4 regions of the Neorhizobium galegae bv. orientalis str. HAMBI 540 genome follow, and region 1 is predicted to be linked to each of the others. Evidence: riboswitches for the same ligand, from Rfam matches in the RefSeq annotation. Region 1 holds a riboswitch; each other region holds the start of a gene.
What was found. Region 1 has a riboswitch for thiamine pyrophosphate ahead of RG540_RS11945 (ABC transporter permease). Riboswitches for the same ligand answer to the same signal wherever they lie in the genome.

Region 1 (5,477 bases):
ATGGCCATGCCAGGCGATGATCTCGACATTGGTTTCCCGCGCCACGTTCTGGGCCAGGTATTCGTCCGGGATCATCAGCACTTTCGGAACGCCAAGCGATTCCACCACCTGCTTGGCATTGCCGGAGGTGCAGCAGATATCGGACGCCGCCTTCACCGCCGCGGAGGTGTTCACATAGGTGATGATCGGCACGCCCGGATGCGCCTGCCGCAGCAGCGCGATGTCTTCCGGCGTGATCGAATCCGCCAGCGAACAGCCCGCCGCCATGTCCGGGATCAGCACCGTCTTCCCCGGATTGAGCAGCTTTGCCGTCTCGGCCATGAAGTGGACGCCGGCGAGCACGATGACATCCGCATCCACGTCGATCGCCTTGCGGGCGAGCGCCAGACTGTCGCCGACGATATCCGCGACGCCATGGAAGATTTCCGGCGTCTGATAGTTGTGGGCGAGGATGACAGCGTTGCGGGTGCGCTTGAGCTCCAGGATCGCTGCAACATCCGCCTCGTAGCTCATCCATTCGGCCTTGGGGATGACGCGGCTGACACGATCGTAAAGCGAGGAAACCGAAAGCGGAGAATTCATCAACAGCTCCTTTTATACTCGAAGTGAGTATATCCGGCGCAAAGAGATATTCTCGATTCGAGTTTATGTCAATTGCGTGAAAGCGGAAGTTTTGAACCCGACAGCGCGCGCTCTTCGAGGACCGCGTGACGGTATCGGAAGAGCTTGGCGGGCCGGCCGCCGGTCTCGCTGGTCGCCTCGCCAGTTTCCTCGATCAGTTCCTGCTGGTCGATCAGCCGGCGGAAGTTCGGCTTATGCAGGGTGAGGCCGGCCAGCGCCTCGACGGTGCGCTGCAATTGCGACAGCGTAAAACTCTCCGGCATCAGTTCGAAGACCACCGGACGGTATTTGATCTTGGCGCGCAACCGCGCGATCCCGGTCGCCAGGATGCGGCGGTGATCGGCAAACATGGAACGGCCAAAACTTCTTGCTGACGCGCAGCCCGCCTCGGTCACGAGGCCAGCCTCATACATCAGTTCATAACGCTGCAGGCCGAGATCCTCGTTCCAGGCGGCACCGTCAAGGCCGAAGGCAAAATCGACGCGGCGCTGGCGGTGTTCGCGGCGCGCCGTTTCCGAAGCGACCCAATCCTGCAGGCGGTCGGTGATGGCCGCCTGTATTTCCGGCCTCCCGCCGCGATGGTCCTCCCAGGGGAAATATTCATACCAGCCGTGCCAGCCGGGTTTTCCGGCACCGGGCGCTGCCTGTTCGCGAACGAGGCCGAGATAGCTGATCGAAATCGTCCGCCCCTCGGCATCCTCATGGGTCCGGTCGCGGTCAGCGAACGTATAGAGCTGTTCGAGATAACCGAGGGGATGGCCCGTCTGGTCGCCGACCCATTCGCGAAGCCCGGCCTGCAGGCTGCGATGGCCGAGCTCGAAAGGCCCGGACGGCAGCGCATCTCCCGAGCGTACCGTCATCACGCGCGGCTCGTCGCCGGTGACGGCGGACAGAACCGCGATCAGTTCCGCATGGGCAAGTCCGATGGTCAAGCAAACTCCGGGTCACGTAACGTGGAAAGCCTGTCTGGCATGAAAATCACGTTACGCGAACCCCGGAGCTCAAATCAAACGATATCAGCAACTTGGCCTATTTGATTTCGACCGCGACGTCGGAGACCGGAGGCGCTGCCTTGATTAGTCCCGTTTCCTTCATGAAGGCGGCGAAGCGCTGGTAGCGGCCTTGGTCGAGTGCGGCCGGACGCTTGGCAAAACGCGGCAGCGTGTCGAAGAACGCGGTGCGGTTCAACTCGTCGTCAAGGCTCGGATAGGCCTTGATGAAAAGCTGCCAGGCCTCCTGCGGATGGTTGGTGATGAAGATCGAGGCCTGTTCGACCGCATGCAGGAAACGCGTCAGCCGGTTATCGCCAGCAGAATCGCGGCGGGTGACGAAGATCAGCTCGTCATAGGCCGGAACCCCGTGCTCTTCAGGGAAAAACGCCCGCCCCGCATGGCCTTCGAGCTTCATCTGGGTCAGCTCGAAATTGCGGAACCCGCCGAGTGTCGCATCCACCTTGCCGCCGATCAGCGACGGTGAGAGAGAAAAATTGACGTTGATCAGCTCCACGTCGTCGTTGGAAAGCCCTTCGGAGGCCAGCATGCGCTTCAGCATCGCATCCTCGAAACCCGTGACGGAAAAGCCGACCTTTTTGCCTTTCAGATCCTTGAGGCTCTTGATCGGACCGTCCGCCAGCACCGTGACGGTGTTCAAGGGCGTCTCGACCAGCGTGCCGAACCGCACGAGCGGCAGGCCAGCCTCATGATCAAGATAGAGGTTTGGCTGGTAGTGGATACCGATATCCGCCTGGCCGGCCGAAACCAGCCGCGGCACCGCGGAGGCATCGGACGGCGGAATGAGCTCGACGTCGAGATTGGCATAGGCGAACAGTCCGCGCTGCTGGGCGATCACCATCGGAGCGTGATCCGGATTGACGAACCATTCGAGAAGCACGCTGAGCTTGTCGGCCGCCTGCGAGGGAACGGGCGCGGCGAGGCTTGCCAGCGCGATGAGGGACGCGGTGAGGATACGGATCATGATCGGACGGAACTCCTTGATGCGGATGAGGATTCAGGGTCGGCTTCGCTGGCCCAGGGGGCGAGACCGGATGTCAGCCAGTCGATGAGAAGCCGCAAAATGAGGGTGAGAATGGCGAGTATGACCATCGCCGCAAACACCGTGTCGGTCTGCATGCGGGCATTGGCCTGGACCATCACGAAGCCGAGCCCGCCGGACGCGCCCACCCATTCGCCAACGACCGCACCGAGCGGCGCTAGCGGTGCGGCGACCCGCAGGCCGGAAACGAGGCTCGGGATCGCCAGCGGCACGCGCATCGACACCAGCGTCTGCCAATGGCTGGCGCCCTCCAGCGAAACGGCGTCGAGGATTTCCTGATCGGTGCGGCGAAGGCCGTCGGCAAAGGCGGAGGCGACCGGAAAGAAGATGATGATCGTCGTCATCGCCACTTTCGAGGCGAGGCCGAAGCCCAGCCAGAGAACCAGGATCGGCGCCAGCACGAAGACGGGAAAGGCCTGCAGGATCAGCACCATCGGCCAAACGAGACGGCCGAGCCGCGGCAGCGCCGCAACGCCGAAGGCCGTGGCTATGCCAAGGCCAGCCCCGATCGCGAGGCCCAGCGCGATTTCGATCAGCGTGACGGCGCTGTTCTGCAGCAGGAAACCCGGCTGCCGCAGGAAGGCGGACGCGACGGCTACAGGCGACGGCAGAATATAGTGGGGTGGAGCAAACAGCCAGACGCCGGCTTGCCAGAGGGCGATGAGCAGGACGAGGCCGATACCCGCATGGAACGCGCGCATGCTGCTACGCGTCGAAACTGGAAACGGCGGCCGGATACCCTTTTACGGAAATGGCGAAAATGGATGTCATCGGTCGATCTCCAGATCAGTCAATCACGGAGACCCAGGTGAAGCGGAGAAGAGAAAGTGCCGTCGGTCGACGCCTATTTCCGTTCCTACGCCGGCATGACCCGGATCAGGTTCAAGGGTCCGGCTCACCGCCATCTCAGCATCGTCAAGATGCCCCCCTCGGAATTACGACGATAACTGTCGGTTTTCAGCAATCCTGTCAAGCCGGCCGGATTGGCGGCCATTTCCACTCAGCGCGCAGAGACGGTCGAGAGGAGCTGCCGGCCGAGCGAGATGCCAAGCCGGCCGTCTTCCTTCGCGCAAGAAGGCGAAATACGAAACCCGGACAACCAGGTTGTCCGCGTTTCAAAATTCGAGTTGGCCGAATGCTGCCGGCTCAGGCAGCCTGGCTGACGGCACCCAATGGGATCTCGACGTCGATCTCGAGGATCGTGACGTTCTCGTCGCGGTCCATCTTGACCTGCACCTTGTCGCTGTCGACCTGCACGTGCTTGGCGATCACCGCAAGGATTTCCTCGCGAAGCAAGGATACGAGGTCCGAGCCGTTCGACGAGCGTTCGTGGGCGAGAAGCACCTGCAGGCGTTCACGCGCCGTCGGTGCGGAGCGCTGTTTGCGGAAGAGATTGAATATCGTCATGCGGCCCTCCGTGCGAAGATCTTGCCGAATATCCCTCGCTTCTCCCCGGGGATCGTGATCGGCAGAACCTCTCCTGCGAGCCGGCGTGCAGCTTCGAAATAGGCCATGGCCGGAGCGCTGCGGGCGTCCGCCAGGGTGACGGGCGAACCGATATTGGAGGCACGCAGCACGTCCATGCTCTCCGGGATGATGCCGAGCAGCGGGATGGACAGGATTTCCAGCACGTCCTCGACCTTGAGCATATCCCCCCGCTCAGCGCGGTTGGAATCGTAGCGCGTCAGAAGCAGGTGCTTTTCCATCCGCTCGCCGCGCTCGGCCTTCATCGTCTTCGAATCCAGCAGACCGATGATGCGGTCCGAGTCACGGACGGACGAGACTTCCGGATTGGTGACAACCACCGCCATGTCGGCGTGGCGCATGGCGAGCGTGGCACCGCTCTCGATCCCGGCGGGGCTATCGCAGATGACCCAGTCGAAGACCCGCTTCAATTCGGTAATGACCCGCTCGACACCCTCGGGCGTCAGGTTATCCTTGTCGCGCGTCTGCGATGCCGGCAGCAGGAACAGCGTCTCCAGCCGCTTGTCGCGGATCAGCGCCTGCGTGAGCTTGGCTTCGCCCTGGATGACATTGATCAGGTCGTAGACGACCCGGCGCTCGGCGCCCATCACCAGGTCGAGATTGCGCAGCCCGACGTCAAAATCGACGACGACAACCCGTTCGTTTCGCTGAGCCAGAGCCGCTCCAAGTGCGGCAGTCGAAGTCGTCTTGCCAACCCCGCCCTTGCCTGAAGTGACTACGATGACTTTCCCCATCTTGCTCTCCTGTTTGCTGGCCGGTTACGGCTCAAATAAGTTTCTCTGCCATGATCGAATCCCCTTCGAGCCAAAGCTGGACTGAATGTCCGCGAAGGCCTGGGGCCATGTCGTCCGCCATCTTGTAGATGCCGTCGATTGCCAAAAGCTCGGCTTCGAGCTTGCGGCAGAAGATGCGCGCGGATGCGTTTCCGAGCGATCCTGCCATGGCCCTGCCACGCAGGGTCCCGTAGATATGGATCGATCCGCCAGCGATAATTTCAGCTCCCGAGGCGACCGATCCGATGATCGTCACGTCGCCTTCGGGGAAGATCACCGACTGCCCCGACCGCACGGGATCGCGAATGACGATGGACTGCAAGGTCGGACGCACCTCGGGCACTGACGGCTTCTGCTCGCTGTTGTGCAGCTCGATGAGCGGCTCTTTGGCGACCGCATCGTCGGAGACCGGCCGGCCACCTTTGAGTGCCGGAGGCATGCCAGGCCCCAGGATCGAAGGACGACCACCTTCGATGCCCATGATGTTGACGCTGCGCCCGGCAAGCTCGGCGATGAGCTCTTTCAACTGAGCGCGATCGATTGGCA
Region 2 (4,394 bases), on a different replicon from region 1:
TCACCACCACTCGTAAAAATGCGATACCGGCCCGTGGCCGGTGCCGACCGTGAGGGTGTCGGCGGCGGCGATCGCGCCGGCGAGATAGGTCTTGGCGATCGCAACCGCTTCTGCCGGGAAAGCGCCCTTGGCGAGTTCGGCGGCAATTGCGCTCGAGAGCGTGCAGCCGGTGCCGTGGGTGTTGCTGGTCGCGGTGCGTCTGCCCTCGAACCAGTGGATGCCGGTGGCGTCTGCCAGCACATCCGGGCTGTCCTCGCTGTCCAAATGACCGCCCTTCACCAGGACTGCCTTGGGCCCGATCTTCAGCAGCCGCTCAGCCTGGGCCGCCATCTCTTCGCGGGTCGTGGCGATCGTTTCGCCGAGCAGCGCTGCGGCTTCCGGCAGGTTGGGGGTGACGACGGTGGCGAGCGGCATCAGCTTGTAGGTGACGGCGTCCACCGCATCGAGTGCCAGCAGCGGCGAGCCGCCCTTGGCGATCATGACGGGATCGAGCACGATCGGCACGGTATCGCGATAGAGGCGCAGCACGTCGGCAACTGCCTCGGCGATTTCGGCATTGGCGATCATGCCGATCTTCACCGCGTCGACCCGCACGTCGAGAAAGATGGTGCGGATCTGGTTTGCGACGAAGGCGGCGGGCACCGCATGCACCCCGGTGACCCCTTGGGTATTCTGGGCGGTCAGCGCGGTCAGCGCCGCCATGCCATAGGTGCCGCGGGCCGCAAAAGTTTTCAGGTCCGCCTGGATGCCGGCGCCGCCGGAAGGGTCCGAACCGGCGATCGACAGGACGTTTTTGATGCTCATGTGCGTGCCCTTTCGATTTCCGCGGCAATTCGGCGGGCGGCGGCTTCCGGATCGGGCTGGCCGCAGATGGCGGACACAACGGCGATGCCCTTTGCGCCGGCGGCGAGTGCGGGGCCGGCATGTTCCGCCTTGATGCCGCCGATCGCGACCGCCGGAACCGGCGCCATGGCGACAATGCGCGCGAGGCCGTCAAAACCGATCGGTTGCTTGTGGTCGGGCTTCGTATTGGTCGCAAACACCGGACCGATGCCGACATAATCGACGATCGATGGGTCCACCCGCCGCGCCAGGTCCTCGGTTTCGACCGAGAGGCCGAGGATCATGCCATGGCCGGCACGCTGCCGGGCCATCACTGCCGCCATGTCGCTCTGGCCGACATGCAGGCCCTCGGCGCCGATCGCGATTGCTGCCTCCACGTCGTCGTTGATGATCAGGGGCACGCCGGTGCCGGAAAGTACCGCCTTCAGCGCCCGGCCGGTTTCGATCAATTTTGCCGTATCCGCCTGCTTGTCGCGCAGCTGGATCATGGTGACGCCGCCGGCGACGGCCAGCCTTGTCGTCTCGATCATGCCGATCTCGCGGCAGAGATCGGGATCGAGGACGAGGTAGACGGAAAGGTCGAAGATCTTTTTCATGCTGCGACGATCCTTGCCTTTGCATCGAGCGTCTCGCCAGTCAGCGCCGCGAGACGGTCGAGGAAGATCGGCGAGAAGAAGCCGGGACCGGAGGCGGTGAAGGCCGCTTCCTCGCCCGCGACCGCGAACATCGCGAGTGCGGCGAGTGTCGCCTCGAAGGGGTCGTCCGTGGTCGCAGCAAAGGCGCCGACCAGGCAGGTGAGCGAGCAGCCGAGCGCGGTGACGCGCGGCATCAGGGCAGAGCCGCCGAGGATGCGGACCGAACGTCGGCCGTCGGTGACGAAATCCACCTCGCCGGTAACAGCCACCACGCAAGCCTTCTGCTGGGAAATGGTGATTGCCGAGTCTTCCGCTGCCGAGACGCTGTCGCCGCTGTCGACGCCATGGCCGCTCGACTGGCTGCCGGCCAGCGCGATGATTTCCGAGGCGTTGCCGCGGATGATAGTGGGCCGCAGTTCCATCAGCTCTGCAAGCGCCGCGCGACGATAGGCGGTGGCGTAATGGGCGACGGGGTCGAGCACCCATGGCCTGCCAGCTTCTGCGGCGGCCGAAGCTGCCGCCTTCATGCCGGCCAGGAAATCCGGCGACAGCGTGCCGATATTGATCGTCAGAGCCGCCGCGATGCGGGCGAACTCGCCGGCTTCTTCCTTGGTGTGCACCATGGCGGGCGAGGCGCCGGCCGCAAGCATCACGTTGGCGGCAATGTTCATCGCCACGAAATTGGTGATGTTCTGAACGAGTGGGTTTTTCGCGCGCATCGCGGTCAGCAACAGGCCGGGGGTTTGTCCAAGGAGCCCAAGGGGCATTGTCGTCTGCATGTCTGCCTCGTTCGGCGGGGCAGGCGCGGGGCGCAATGTTGAACGCCCGGACGACTCCCTCCGCCAGCATGATCTGGTTCAGGTTCTAAGGGTGCTTCTCAGCCCGGTTTTGCCGGACGCCCCTGTCTTCACCATGGCTTACAGCAAAGATAATGCGCTTCGCCAGTGATTTTTTCTGATTTTGGGCCTTGCAGCTCTAGTCGCTAGAGGTTGTAGAGACGGGGCTCGATCCAATGGGAAAGACACGATGAACGCGACGACACAGGCACGATACAAGGTTGGGGGCATGGATTGCGCCAGCTGCGCGACGAAGATCGACACCGCGGTGCGCCGCATGCCGGGCGTCGAGGACGTGTCCGTTTCGGTCGCGTCGGGCACGATGACTGTGAAGCATGACGGGACCGGCGATCTGGGTGCGATCGAGAAGAAGGTCGTAGGGCTTGGGTATTCGCTCAGGGCGCTGGGTCAGAAGGCCGGTGAGGATGCGCGGCGGCGCGGTGTCGAGGGGTTACCCCCCTCTGCCCTGCCGGGCATCTCCCCCTCAAGGGGGGAGATCGGCAAGACGCACGACCACCATCATCATCATGACCATGACGGCGGGCAAGATCATTCCCACCACGACCACAGAACAACAGAAATCGAAGACCTGCACGGCCATGATCACGGGCCGATGGACGGGCCGTGGTGGAAATCGGCCAAGGGCCGCCTGACCATCCTGGTCGGCATTGCGTTGGCGGTGGCTTACGGGATCGGCCATCTGGTGCCGGCCTATGACGCCTATATCTTCACCGCCGCGATGCTGATCGGCCTCGTGCCGATTGCCCGGCGCGCCATCATGGCAGCACTTGCCGGCACGCCGTTTTCGATCGAGATGCTGATGACGATTGCCGCCGTCGGCGCTGTTGTCATCAATGCGTCGGAAGAGGCCGCCGCCGTGGTCTTCCTTTTCCTGATCGGCGAATTGCTGGAAGGGGTGGCGGCCGGCAAGGCGCGGCAGAGCATCCAGAGCCTGACGGCGCTGGTGCCGAAAAACGCGCTGCTCGAAGAAAACGGCCAGACCCGCGAAGTACCGGCCGATCGCCTTGCCGTCGGCGCGATCATCCTCGTTCGTCCCGGCGACCGCATTTCGGCGGACGGCGTCATCATCGCGGGCGAAAGCGCGATCGACGAAGCGCCGGTGACGGGCGAAAGCACGCCGGTCTCCAAGGGCATCGACGACACGGTTTTTGCCGGCACGATCAACGGCGATGCCGCCTTGCGGGTTCGCGTGACGGCCGCCGCCGAGGACAATACGATTGCCCGCGTGGTGCGGCTGGTCGAGGAGGCGCAGGAGAGCAAGGCCCCGACCGAACGCTTTATCGACCGGTTCTCGCGGTATTACACGCCGGGTGTCGTCGCAGTGGCGGCGCTGGTCGCCATCCTGCCACCGCTTGTCGGCGGTGCGTCCTGGAGCGAGTGGGTCTACAAGGGCCTGGCGATCCTGCTGATCGGCTGCCCCTGTGCGCTGGTCATCTCGACGCCTGCCGCAATCGCCGCATCGCTGTCGTCAGGTGCCCGCCGCGGCCTGCTGATGAAGGGTGGCGCGGTACTCGAAACGCTCGGCAAGATCACCGCCGTCGCGCTCGACAAGACCGGCACGTTGACGGCCGGCAGGCCCCAGGTGACCGATGTCATCGCCTTCGGCCGCAATGCGGAAGACGTGCTGCGCTTTGCCGCCGCGCTCGAAACCGGCTCCAGCCATCCGCTCGCCGTCGCCATCCTTGCCAAGGCTGCCGATGACGAGGTCGAGATTCCGGCCGCGACGGATGCCAGGGCGCTCGGCGGCAAGGGCGTCACGGCGATGGTCGAAGGCCAGGAGGTGTTTTTCGGTTCGCCCAAGGCAGCGGCCGAGCGGGTTTCGCTGCCGATGGCGCATGGCCGCCGGATCACCGGCCTCAATGACGAGGGCAAGACCGTCTCGGTGCTGGTCGTCGGCGGGGTCCTTGCCGGTGCCATCGCCATGCGCGACGAACCGCGTCCCGACGCCAGGGCCGGCCTGAAGGCGCTGACCGATGCCGGCATCAGGACCGTGATGCTGACCGGCGACAATGCTCGCACCGCGACCGCGATCGGCAAGGATCTCGGCATCGAGGTACGT
Region 3 (5,477 bases), 1.4 Mb from region 1:
TCGCCGCGCAGATCCGATGGGTCGACATCGTCCGAGACCAGCAGCCGGATCCAGTCGAGCGCTTCGGAGGTCGAGGGCTTTTTCTTCAGCCCCGGCATCTCGCGGATCTCGTAGAATTGGGTGAGCGCATTGCGCACCAGCGCCTGCTTGATGCCGGGGTAATGGACCTCGACGATGCGGGCGAGCGTATCGACGTCCGGGAAGCGGATATAATGGAAGAAACAGCGGCGCAGGAAGGCGTCCGGCAGTTCCTTCTCGTTGTTGGAGGTGATGATGACAATCGGCCGGACCTTGGCGCACACCATTTCACCGGTCTCGTAGACATGGAATTCCATGCGGTCGAGCTCCTGCAGCAGGTCGTTCGGGAACTCGATATCCGCCTTGTCGATCTCGTCGATCAGCAGGACGAGCTTCCTGTCGGAGGCAAACGCCTGCCATAGCTTGCCGCGGCGGATATAGTTGGCCACGTCGTGGACGCGTTCGTCGCCGAGTTGGCTGTCGCGCAGCCGCGAGACGGCGTCGTATTCGTAGAGCCCCTGCTGCGCCTTGGTGGTGGACTTGATGTTCCACTCGATCAGATCGAGCCCGAGGGCGGCGGCCACCTGCCGCGCAAGCTCGGTCTTGCCGGTGCCGGGCTCGCCTTTCACCAGCAGCGGACGTTCGAGCCGGATCGCAGCATTGACCGCCACCATCAGATCCTTGTCGGCAATATAGTCAGCTGTACCCTGAAACTGCATCTCGTGATCCTGATCGGTAAACGCGCCGCAAACTAAAAGCTCACCCGCGGCGGTGCAACAGCTTTCCCTTTCCATCGGCTTTGCGCTATGGGCAATGCACATGACCCATTCGACCTTCACCATTCTGCTCGGCGGCAGTCTCACCGTCACCGACCGCCTGCGGGACGCGATCGACGGCAGCCGCTTCATCGCGGCCGACAGCGGCATGCGCCATGCGGTGGCGCTCGGCGTGAAGCCGGAACTCTGGGTCGGCGATTTCGACTCCTCGGATGCCGCGCTGATAGCGCAGTTCCCGGACGTCGAGCGACAGACCTACCCGCCCGCCAAGTCCGAAACCGACGGCGAGATCGCAACCTCGGAAGCGACCGACCGCGGTGCCACAAGACTGATCTTCGTCGGCGCACTCGGCGGCGAGCGCAGCGACCATGCGCTCCAGCACCTCTTTCACGCCATGGGCCTTGCCGAACGCGGCCTCGATATCCTGCTGACGTCAGGCGACGAGGAAGCCTTGCCGCTGCTGCCGGGCGCAAGGACGCTCGACCTGCCGAAGGGTTCGCTGTTTTCGGTCATCGGTTTTTCCGACCTGGAAGGGCTCGATATCATCGGCGCACGTTATCCGCTCGACAACTTCTCACTCCCCTTCGGCTCCTCGCGCACCGTCTCGAACGTTGCGGAAGGCCAGGTGGATTTCCATTTGAGGAAGGGCAAGGCCATGATCCTTGCCCGCCCCCACGACTTTACAGGAGCCTGACTGTTGGCGCCCCCAATTCTGAAACTTGACGATATTTTCCTGAGCTTCGGCGGCGCGCCGCTTCTCGCCGGTGCCGGCATGCAGGTGGAGCCGGGCGACCGGATCTGCCTCGTCGGCCGCAACGGTTCCGGCAAATCGACGCTGATGAAGATCGCCGCCGGCATGGTCGAGCCCCAATCGGGCGAGGTGTTCCGCCATCCCTCCTCGACCATCCGCTATCTCGAACAGGCGCCGGATTTCGCCGATTATTCGACGGTGCAGGCCTACGCCGAAGCGGGCCTTGGCCCGGGCGACGATCCCTACCGCGTCACTTACCTGCTCGAACATCTGGGCCTCACCGGCCAGGAACACCCGAACACGCTCTCCGGCGGAGAATCCCGACGCGCAGCACTGGCCCGCGTCATGGCGCCCGAGCCGGACATCCTGATGCTCGACGAGCCGACCAACCATCTCGACCTGCCGACCATCGAATGGCTGGAAGAGGAGCTGCGCAAGACGAGAAGCGCGCTGGTGGTGATCTCGCATGACCGTCGCTTCCTCGAAAAAGTCTCGAATGCCACGGTCTGGCTCGATCGCGGCACCTCGCGACGCCTGAACCGCGGTTTCGGCGATTTCGAAGCCTGGCGCGACGAGGTGCTGGAGGCGGAAGAGCTGGAACAGCACAAGCTCGGCAAGGCGATCGAGCGCGAGGAGCACTGGCTGCGCTACGGCGTGACGGCCCGCCGCAAGCGCAACATGCGCCGCCTCGGCGAGCTTCACACGATGCGCGGCAATTACCGCGGTCACAAGGGGCCGCAGGGCACGGTGCAGGCGAGCGTCAGCGAAGGCCGCGAATCCGGCAAGCTGGTCATCGAGGCCGAGTTCATCACCAAAAATTATGACGAGCGGATCATCGTCGCGCCGTTCTCGATCCGCGTGCATCGCGGCGACTGCATCGGTCTCGTCGGCCCGAACGGCGCCGGCAAGACCACGCTCCTGAAAATGCTGACCGGCCAGCTGGCGCCCGACACCGGTACCGTCAAGCTCGGTACAAATCTGGAAATCGCGACACTCGACCAGAAACGCGAGGATCTGGACCCCGAGGACACGCTGTCCCATTATCTGACGGATGGACGCGGCGAGACGCTGCTGGTCAACGGCGAACAGCGGCATGTCGCAGGCTACATGAAGGACTTCCTGTTCCAGCCGGAGCAGATCAGGACACCGATCAAGAACCTGTCGGGCGGCGAGCGCGCCCGGCTGATGCTGGCCCGCATCATGGCCCGGCCGTCCAACCTGCTGATCCTCGACGAACCGACCAACGACCTCGACATCGAGACGCTGGATCTGCTGCAGGAAATCGTCGCCGGCTATACCGGCACCGTCATCCTCGTCAGCCACGACCGCGACTTCCTCGATCGCACCGTGACCTCGACCATCGCCCCCGCCAATCCGGACGCACCGGACGGCCGCTGGATCGAATATGCCGGCGGCTACACGGACATGCTGGCGCAGCGCAAGGGCGCGCTGGAGGAAAGGCGCCGCACGGAGAAAGCCGACAGGGCAAAAACCGATACTGCGGCACCGGCTTCCGGCACCAACAAGGGCAAAGGCAAGCTTTCCTTCAAGCAGAAATTCGCGCTCGAGAACCTGCCGAAGGAAATGGCGAAAGCCGAGGCCGAGATCGCCGCCCGCGAGAAGAAGATGGCCGATCCCAACCTCTTCACCAAGGATCCCGCCGCCTTCAACAAGCTGGCTGCGGAGATGGAAAAGCTGCGCCAAAGCATCAGCAAAATGGAAGAAGAATGGCTGGAGCTCGAAATGCTGCGTGAGGAAATCGAGGGCTAGTTTGCGATTTATTAAGCTTAACAGATAGTTAGCTGAAAAAATATTTGTCGCGGACCGGAACATATGATGTCCCGAGACGTTCTGGGTATGAATAGTGGTCGAAATGTCCCGGGGACGCATCGGCCTGCCAGGAACCGATCAACCGAATAGGGACATCCAATGCTGACAAATGTTACGCGTCGTCGGCTGGCCGCTGAGGCGATGAATCAGAGAGTTATGATTGTCGAAGACGAGTTTCTGATCGCGCTCGATGTTGCCGAGACGATCGAAGCCATGGGCCTTAAAGTCGCCGGTTTTGCCAATGCCCGCAAACACGCCCTGGCGCTCGCCGCCTATGCCGATATCGCCCTGGTCGACGTCAATCTCTCGGACGGCCGGACCGGTCCGGAGATCGGCCGAGAGCTTGCCGAGCAATATGGCATCACCGTCGTCTTCATGACGGGTAATCCGGACGATGTGGAAGCCGGCGTCAAGGGCTCGCTCGGCGTTCTCACCAAACCGGTCATGCCTGACGTAGTCGAGAAGACGATCGACTACGCCGTTGCCAACCGACTCGGCGGCATGGCGATCGTTCCGCGTGAACTGAAAGTGTTTCCGCAGAACCACTGAGCCAATGTTGCTCCTACCGAGTGCGCCTCTTGCCAGCCATTCGCCTCACCGCTAAATCTGATCTCGCTCTAACGGGGTGCCGCGCGTTTTCGCGCGGCTGAGAGGCTTCTGGCCAACCCGCGGAACCTGATCCGGTTAACACCGGCGGAGGGATTAGACGGCTCTTTATCAGCGCCTATTCCCCTTGTTAGCAAAAAGAGGAGGCGCTGATGCGCAAGACCATTCTTTCGATATTTGCGGCCGCTGCCGCTTGTTCCCTTTCCGCGCCGGCCGAAGCGCAGCAAAAGACGCTGACCATCTACACTTATGAGAGCTTCATCTCCGATTGGGGTCCCGGTCCCAAGGTCAAGGAAGCCTTCGAAAAGACCTGCGCCTGCAGGCTGAATTTCGTCGGCGTCGCCGATGGCGTGGCGCTTCTCACCCGCCTGAAGCTGGAAGGCAAAGGCACCGACGCCGATATCGCGCTCGGCGTCGATACCAACCTGATCTCCGAGGCCAAGGCGACCGGTCTGTTCGAGCCGCATGGGCTCGACGTCTCGGCCGCCAAGGTCCCCGGCAATTACAGCGACGACACGTTCATCCCCTACGATTACGGCCATTTCGCCGTTGTCTATGATACCCAGGCGATAAAGAACCCGCCGAAGAGCCTGAAGGAACTGGTGGAAGGCGATCCGGCACAGAAGATCGCCATCGAGGATCCGCGCACCTCAACACCCGGCCTCGGCCTGTTGCTCTGGGTAAAATCGGTCTATGGCGACAAGGCACCGGAGGCCTGGGCCAAGCTCAGGAAACGCGTGCTGACTGTCACGCCAGGCTGGTCGGAGGCCTATGGCCTGTTCACCAAGGGCGAAGTGCCGATGGTGTTTTCCTACACGACCTCGCCCGCCTATCACGTGGTCGAGGAGAAGACGGACCGCTACCAGGCTGCCTCCTTCTCAGAAGGCCACTATATCCAGATCGAGGTCGCCGGCCTGCTGAAGGGGGCGAAGGAAAAGGATCTGGCGAAACAGTTCCTGAAATTCATGGTCTCACCGGCCTTCCAGGATGTCATCCCGACCACCAACTGGATGATGCCGGCCGCCAAGACTTCCCAGCCACTCCCCGACGCGTTCAACAAGCTGGTGCAGCCGACGAAAACTTTCCTGATGGGGTCGAACGAGGTGGCCAAGAACCGGCAGGCCTGGATCGACGAATGGCTGACCGCCATGAGCCTGAACTGATCCCATGCTGACCAGGGCCGAGCGGAGACGCGGGATAGGCTGGGGGCTGCTGAGCCTCGCCGGCATCGCCCTCTTCGTCGGCATCGCGGTTGCCGCCCTTCTCTCCTGGGACACCGGCAACGCCCAAAGCCGGCTGTTCACCGCCTATACCTGGCGAATTCTGCGCTTCACCCTGCTGCAGGCGGTTCTTTCGACGCTGCTGTCGGTCGTCTTCGCCCTTCCCGTCACACTCGCGCTCGCACGCCGTCCACGTTTTCCGGGCCGCGTGTGGGTCATCCGGCTGATGGCATTGCCGATGGGCCTGCCGGTGCTGATCGGCGCGCTCGGCCTGAT
Region 4 (5,477 bases), 1.6 Mb from region 1:
CACGTCGCCGGAATTCGCCGCCAAGAAGCTGCTGGCCGCCGGCGAGAAGCGCATCTTCACCTTCGCGCATGTCTACCGCAACCGGGAACGCGGGCCGCTGCACCATCCGGAATTCACCATGCTGGAATGGTACCGGGTCGGCGAAAGCTATGAACAGCTGATGGCCGATTGCGCCGAGATGCTGGCTCTGGCCGCCGATACCGCCAAGACGGGACGCTTTGTCTTCCGGGATATGGAAATCGATCCCTTCGCCGAGCCGGAACGCCTGACGCTCACTGACGCCTTCGACCGGTTCGCCGGCATCGACCTGCTCGCCTCCGTGGCGACGAACGGCGAAACCGACCGCGATCTCCTGGCGGCCGGCCTGAAAAAGGCCGATATCCGCTTTGCCGAAGACGACACCTGGGCCGATCTCTTCAGCAAGGTTCTGGTCGAGAAAGTCGAGCCGCATCTCGGCCAGGACCGCGCGACGATCCTCTACGAATACCCTGTTTCCGAGGCAGCGCTCGCCCGGCCATCCGCCCGTGATCCGCGCGTCGCCGAACGTTTCGAGCTTTATGCCTGCGGCGTCGAGCTTGCCAACGCCTTCGGAGAACTGACCGACGCCGGCGAACAACGCCGCCGTTTCGAGCACGAGATGGCCGAAAAATCCCGCATCTACGGCGAACGTTATCCGATTGACGAAGACTTTCTCGATGCACTTTCGATCATGCCCGACGCGAGCGGCGCGGCACTCGGCTTCGACCGGCTCGCCATGCTGGCAACGGGCGCGACCCGCATCGAACAGGTCATGTGGGCGCCGGTCGCGGAGGTGTTTGGATGACCGCAACGCGTTCACTGAAGGCCGCCGATGAGCTGGTATCCGCCGGGCTGGTCGAACCGGAAAACCTTGCCTCCATTCGCGCGGTGGCGGATCGTTATGCCATCGCCCTGACGCCGACCGTGGTTTCGCTCATCGACCGCGCAGACCGGCAGGATCCGATCGCCCGGCAATTCGTGCCCGATCCGGCAGAGCTGCTGACGACGCCGGAAGAGCGTGCCGACCCGATCGGCGATCAGGCGCACAGCCCGGTCAAGGGCATCGTTCACCGCTATCCGGACCGGGTGCTGCTGAAGGCCGTGCATATCTGCCCGGTCTATTGCCGCTTCTGCTTCCGCCGCGAAATGGTCGGGCCACAAGGCGACGGAACGCTGGCGCCCGAGGAACTGTCGGCGGCGCTCGCCTATATCCGCGAGCATCCGGAGATCTGGGAAGTGATCCTCACCGGCGGCGACCCGCTGGTCCTCTCGCCGAGGCGGCTCGCTGCCATGATGCGCGGCCTTGCCGAGATATCCCATGTAAAGATCGTCCGTTTCCATACGCGGGTGCCCGTCGTCGAACCGGACCGTATCGACGCGGCAATGATTGCGGCACTGAAGGAAAGCGGCAAGGTGGTTTACATCGCGCTGCACGCCAACCATCCGCGCGAAATGACGGAAGCCGCCCGCACCGCCTGCGCCCGCCTGGTCGATGCCGGCTTCCCGATGCTGAGCCAGACGGTGCTCTTGCGCGGCGTCAACGACGATCCGGCGGTGCTCGGCGACCTGATGAAGGCTTTCGTCGAGACGCGGATCAAGCCCTATTACCTTCATCATCCGGATCTCGCGCCTGGCACTGGCCACTTCCGGCTGGATATCGCCGAGGGCCAGAAGATCGTCTCGGCGCTCCGGGGCACCATCTCCGGCCTCTGCCAGCCGACCTATGTCCTGGATATCCCCGGCGGCCACGGCAAGGCGGTGATCGGTGAAAGCGCCGTGCGCGGCGAAAGCGGCTGTTATTCCGTCAGCGATTTCCGCGGCGAAGAACATCAATATCCTCCGAAGTGACACGCGTCTGCCTTCACGCGACAGCTTTTGCCCGTGTTCTGGAGAGCCCACACGAATGCGGAACCTCATAGTAAAATAAAAGTATGGCTCCGCATTCGCGTGGCCTTCGGCGTCTTTTCGAGGCTTCCGGCCTCTACAGGTGATCATCTCGCCTCGCTGCGTGGCTTCATTCACGATCTCCTTTCGGGAAATCCTGCCACTTGCACGGCTCAACCGAACCGGACATGGCTGTCCGGGGGAGGCTTGATAGGAATGGTCGTCTTGCGACGCGCACTCCATGGCTTTCACCTCTTCCACCCTCCCCGCACGTTACGGTTTTGATGAAAGCGCCGGCTCCCGCCTGCCCGCGAACGTCTCGCGCAACACTCCGGCGACGGAAGCGAGGGGATTGTAGGCATGGGTTTGAAGGGCGGGGAAACTAAAACCGAAAAAATATGCCGTGCCGTGTAAGCCTCCTCTGCCTGCCGGGCATCTCCCATCAGGTTGGGGCGATCGCATATGGAATGTGCGGCAGCGCGGCATTCTTAACCCTCCCCCTTGTGGGGAGGGTGGCCGGCAGGCGGGAGGGTTTTGATGCTGGATGAAGTCCCCTCCCCAGCCCCTCCCCACAAGGGGGAGGGGCTCCACGCGCCGCCCCATACCTTCATATGTAATCGCCCTGCCCTTGAGGGAGAGACGCCCGGCAAGGCAGCGGCGAATGAACTCGCCTCGACATCGAAGGACGTATGGCTGGCTCATCCCTTCTCGACCGGCATGTAGAGGTCACCGCCATCTCGATATTTCGCAGCCATGGCTTCCAGGCCCTCCTTCTGCGCCTCGGCGCGGATATCGTGGGAAATCCGCATCGAACAGAATTTCGGGCCGCACATGGAGCAGAAATGCGCCACCTTGTGCGCCTCCTTGGGTAGCGTCTCGTCATGCATCGAACGCGCCGTTTCCGGATCGAGCGAAAGGTTGAACTGGTCTTCCCAACGGAACTCGAATCGGGCACGCGACAGCGCGTCGTCGCGCACCTGGGCGGCCGGATGGCCTTTGGCGAGATCGGCGGCATGTGCGGCAATCTTGTAGGTGATGACGCCCACCTTGACGTCGTTGCGGTCCGGCAGACCGAGATGTTCCTTGGGCGTCACGTAGCAGAGCATGGCGGTGCCGAACCAGCCGATCATCGCAGCCCCGATCCCAGACGTGATGTGGTCATAGCCCGGCGCGATATCGGTGGTCAGCGGCCCGAGCGTATAGAACGGCGCCTCGCCGCAGACCGCGAGCTGCTTGTCCATGTTCGCCTTGATCTTATGCATCGGCACATGGCCGGGGCCCTCGATCATCACCTGGCAATCCTTCGCCCAGGCGATCTTCGTCAGCTCTCCGAGTGTTTCCAGTTCCGCAAACTGCGCCGCGTCGTTGGCATCGGCGATCGAACCCGGGCGCAGGCCATCGCCGAGCGAGAACGAGACGTCGTAGGCTTGGGCGATGTCGCAGATTTCCTCAAAATGTTCGTAGAGAAAACTCTCCCTGTGATGATGCAGGCACCACTTGGCCATGATCGAGCCGCCACGGGAGACGATGCCGGTGACGCGATTGACGGTGAGCGGAATATAGGCAAGCCGCACCCCCGCATGGATGGTGAAATAGTCGACGCCCTGCTCCGCCTGTTCGATCAGCGTGTCGCGATAAACCTCCCAGGTCAGATCCTCGGCAATGCCGCTCACCTTTTCGAGCGCCTGGTAGAGCGGCACCGTGCCGATCGGCACCGGTGAATTGCGGATGATCCAGTCGCGGATATTGTGGATGTTGCGGCCGGTCGACAGGTCCATGACCGTGTCGGCGCCCCAGCGGATCGCCCAGACCATCTTCTCGACCTCTTCGGCCATCGACGAAGTGACGGCAGAATTGCCGATATTGGCATTGATCTTCACCAGGAAATTCCGGCCGATGATCATCGGTTCGGATTCGGGGTGGTTGATGTTGGCGGGAATGATCGCCCGGCCTTCCGCGACTTCCCGGCGGACGAATTCCGGCGTCACGAAATCCGGAATATGGGCACCGAAACTTTCGCCGGCGCGGACGAGCGGTTCCCGGGCCGCCTGCCGGCCGAGGTTCTCGCGGATGGCGACGAATTCCATCTCCGGCGTGATGATGCCGGCCCGCGCATAGGCGAGCTGGGTGACGGCCCTGCCCGCCTTCGCCTTGAAAGGCTGGTTGCGGACCGGGAATTCCGGCGTCAGACGGCTCCCGGAGACGAAGCCGTTGTCCTCCGGCCTGACGATGCGGCCCTCATAGACTTCGACATCGCCACGGGCCGAAATCCAGTTTTCGCGCAGGCGCGGCAGGCCTGCATCGATGCTGATCGCGGCACCTTCGGTGGTATAGGGGCCGGAGGAATCGTAGACGGTAACGGGAGGTTCGCCGGAGGTCGGATGCAATGCGATCTGCCGCATCGGCACGCGGATGTCCGGATGGATCGTTCCCGCTTTCAGGACTTTCGTGGAGGCGGGAAGCGGGCCGGTGGTGACGACCGGGGTGAGCTTGGTGGTTGCGATATTCATGGTTCAAGGCTCCAAGGTTTGACGTTTGGAGACCCAGTTCCAGAGTTGGAATGATGGAAGAACACGTTGGAATCCGAAGGACGGTTTCCCGTCCTCGCTGCCGCAGCGCTCGCACCGTCCCTACGCCAGTATGAACTGGATCAGGTTCAACGGGTCACTGCGCCTCGGGCGGCCAAAGCCGGTCCGACCAGCAGTATCTCAGCCCCTTGGCGGGACTCCCCTGGTGAATGAGGCCATCAGAAACCTGCCGGTCGCGCATGTCAAGCCGGTCCCTGCCTGCGTCGATAGGTCGAGTTTTAACGAATCCCGCAGCTCCAAATTGATGACGTTTATTACCGGAATCTTATGCTATCTTGCGCGATAACGTCCCTAGCGATGAGCGCAGAATTCGAACGATCGGGAGATGTCGAGATGAACGAGACCATTCGCGGATTGCTGACACGGGTGGGCGGCCTTCCGGTCGCCGTGACGGAGCTGGAAGATGCTGCCGATCTCTATGCAGCCGGGCTTTCCTCCTTCGCATCGGTGCAGCTGATGTTGGGCCTGGAAGAGGCCTTTGACATCGAATTCCCGGATAGCCTTTTGAACCGCAAGTCCTTCGCCAGCATTGCGGCGATCGAGCACACGGTTTCTCACATCTTGAAAGCCTCCGAGGCCGCCTGAGATGAACCTTCCCGTCTTTGCCGCCGATATGAGCCTCAGCGCCCGCGCTCACCGCGTGGCGGCCGTGGCGGCTGAATTCGCCGAACGCGTCGACCATGACGGCCGCTTCCCCCGCGAGGCGGTCGATGCAATGAAGGCCGAACGCCTCATCGGCATCCAGATCCCGGTAGCATTCGGCGGCGAGGGCGCTTCCATCACCGAGATCGCCGAGGTCTGCTCCATCCTGGGACAGTCCTGTGCCTCGAGCGCCATGGTTTTCGCCATGCACCAGATCAAGGTTTCGAGCCTCGTGGTGCACGGGGGCGACAGCGCCTGGCACATGGATTTCATGCGCGAGCTCGCCGGCCGCCAGCTTCTCGTCGCCTCCGCGACGACCGAAGGTGGCATCGGCGGCAATATGCG

Region 2: linked by a shared signal. The riboswitch ahead of thiM (hydroxyethylthiazole kinase) and the one ahead of RG540_RS11945 (ABC transporter permease) in region 1 are both predicted to bind thiamine pyrophosphate.
Region 3: linked by a shared signal. The riboswitch ahead of thiB (thiamine ABC transporter substrate binding subunit) and the one ahead of RG540_RS11945 (ABC transporter permease) in region 1 are both predicted to bind thiamine pyrophosphate.
Region 4: linked by a shared signal. The riboswitch ahead of thiC (phosphomethylpyrimidine synthase ThiC) and the one ahead of RG540_RS11945 (ABC transporter permease) in region 1 are both predicted to bind thiamine pyrophosphate.

What each region holds. Positions count from the first base shown of each region.
Region 1 covers NZ_HG938353.1:2,410,290-2,415,766, forward strand. The annotation lists gene nadA (quinolinate synthase NadA) at 1-582, opposite strand, end outside; gene RG540_RS11935 (NUDIX hydrolase) at 651-1,553, opposite strand; gene RG540_RS11940 (ABC transporter substrate-binding protein) at 1,651-2,595, opposite strand; gene RG540_RS11945 (ABC transporter permease) at 2,592-3,374, opposite strand; TPP riboswitch at 3,510-3,613, opposite strand; gene minE (cell division topological specificity factor MinE) at 3,820-4,080, opposite strand; gene minD (septum site-determining protein MinD) at 4,077-4,892, opposite strand; gene minC (septum site-determining protein MinC) at 4,924-5,477, opposite strand, start outside.
Region 2 covers NZ_HG938354.1:143,158-147,551, forward strand. The annotation lists gene thiD (bifunctional hydroxymethylpyrimidine kinase/phosphomethylpyrimidine kinase) at 1-804, opposite strand; gene thiE (thiamine phosphate synthase) at 801-1,439, opposite strand; gene thiM (hydroxyethylthiazole kinase) at 1,436-2,257, opposite strand; TPP riboswitch at 2,296-2,391, opposite strand; gene RG540_RS23245 (heavy metal translocating P-type ATPase) at 2,505-4,394, shown strand, end outside.
Region 3 covers NZ_HG938353.1:3,843,939-3,849,415, forward strand. The annotation lists gene RG540_RS18710 (AAA family ATPase) at 1-737, opposite strand, end outside; gene RG540_RS18715 (thiamine diphosphokinase) at 832-1,488, shown strand; gene RG540_RS18720 (ABC-F family ATP-binding cassette domain-containing protein) at 1,492-3,315, shown strand; gene RG540_RS18725 (response regulator) at 3,475-3,924, shown strand; TPP riboswitch at 3,987-4,094, shown strand; gene thiB (thiamine ABC transporter substrate binding subunit) at 4,134-5,144, shown strand; gene thiP (thiamine/thiamine pyrophosphate ABC transporter permease ThiP) at 5,149-5,477, shown strand, end outside.
Region 4 covers NZ_HG938353.1:4,027,885-4,033,361, forward strand. The annotation lists gene epmA (EF-P lysine aminoacylase EpmA) at 1-823, shown strand, start outside; gene RG540_RS19465 (lysine-2,3-aminomutase-like protein) at 820-1,866, shown strand; gene thiC (phosphomethylpyrimidine synthase ThiC) at 2,601-4,412, opposite strand; TPP riboswitch at 4,512-4,644, opposite strand; gene RG540_RS19475 (acyl carrier protein) at 4,824-5,075, shown strand; gene RG540_RS19480 (acyl-CoA dehydrogenase family protein) at 5,077-5,477, shown strand, end outside.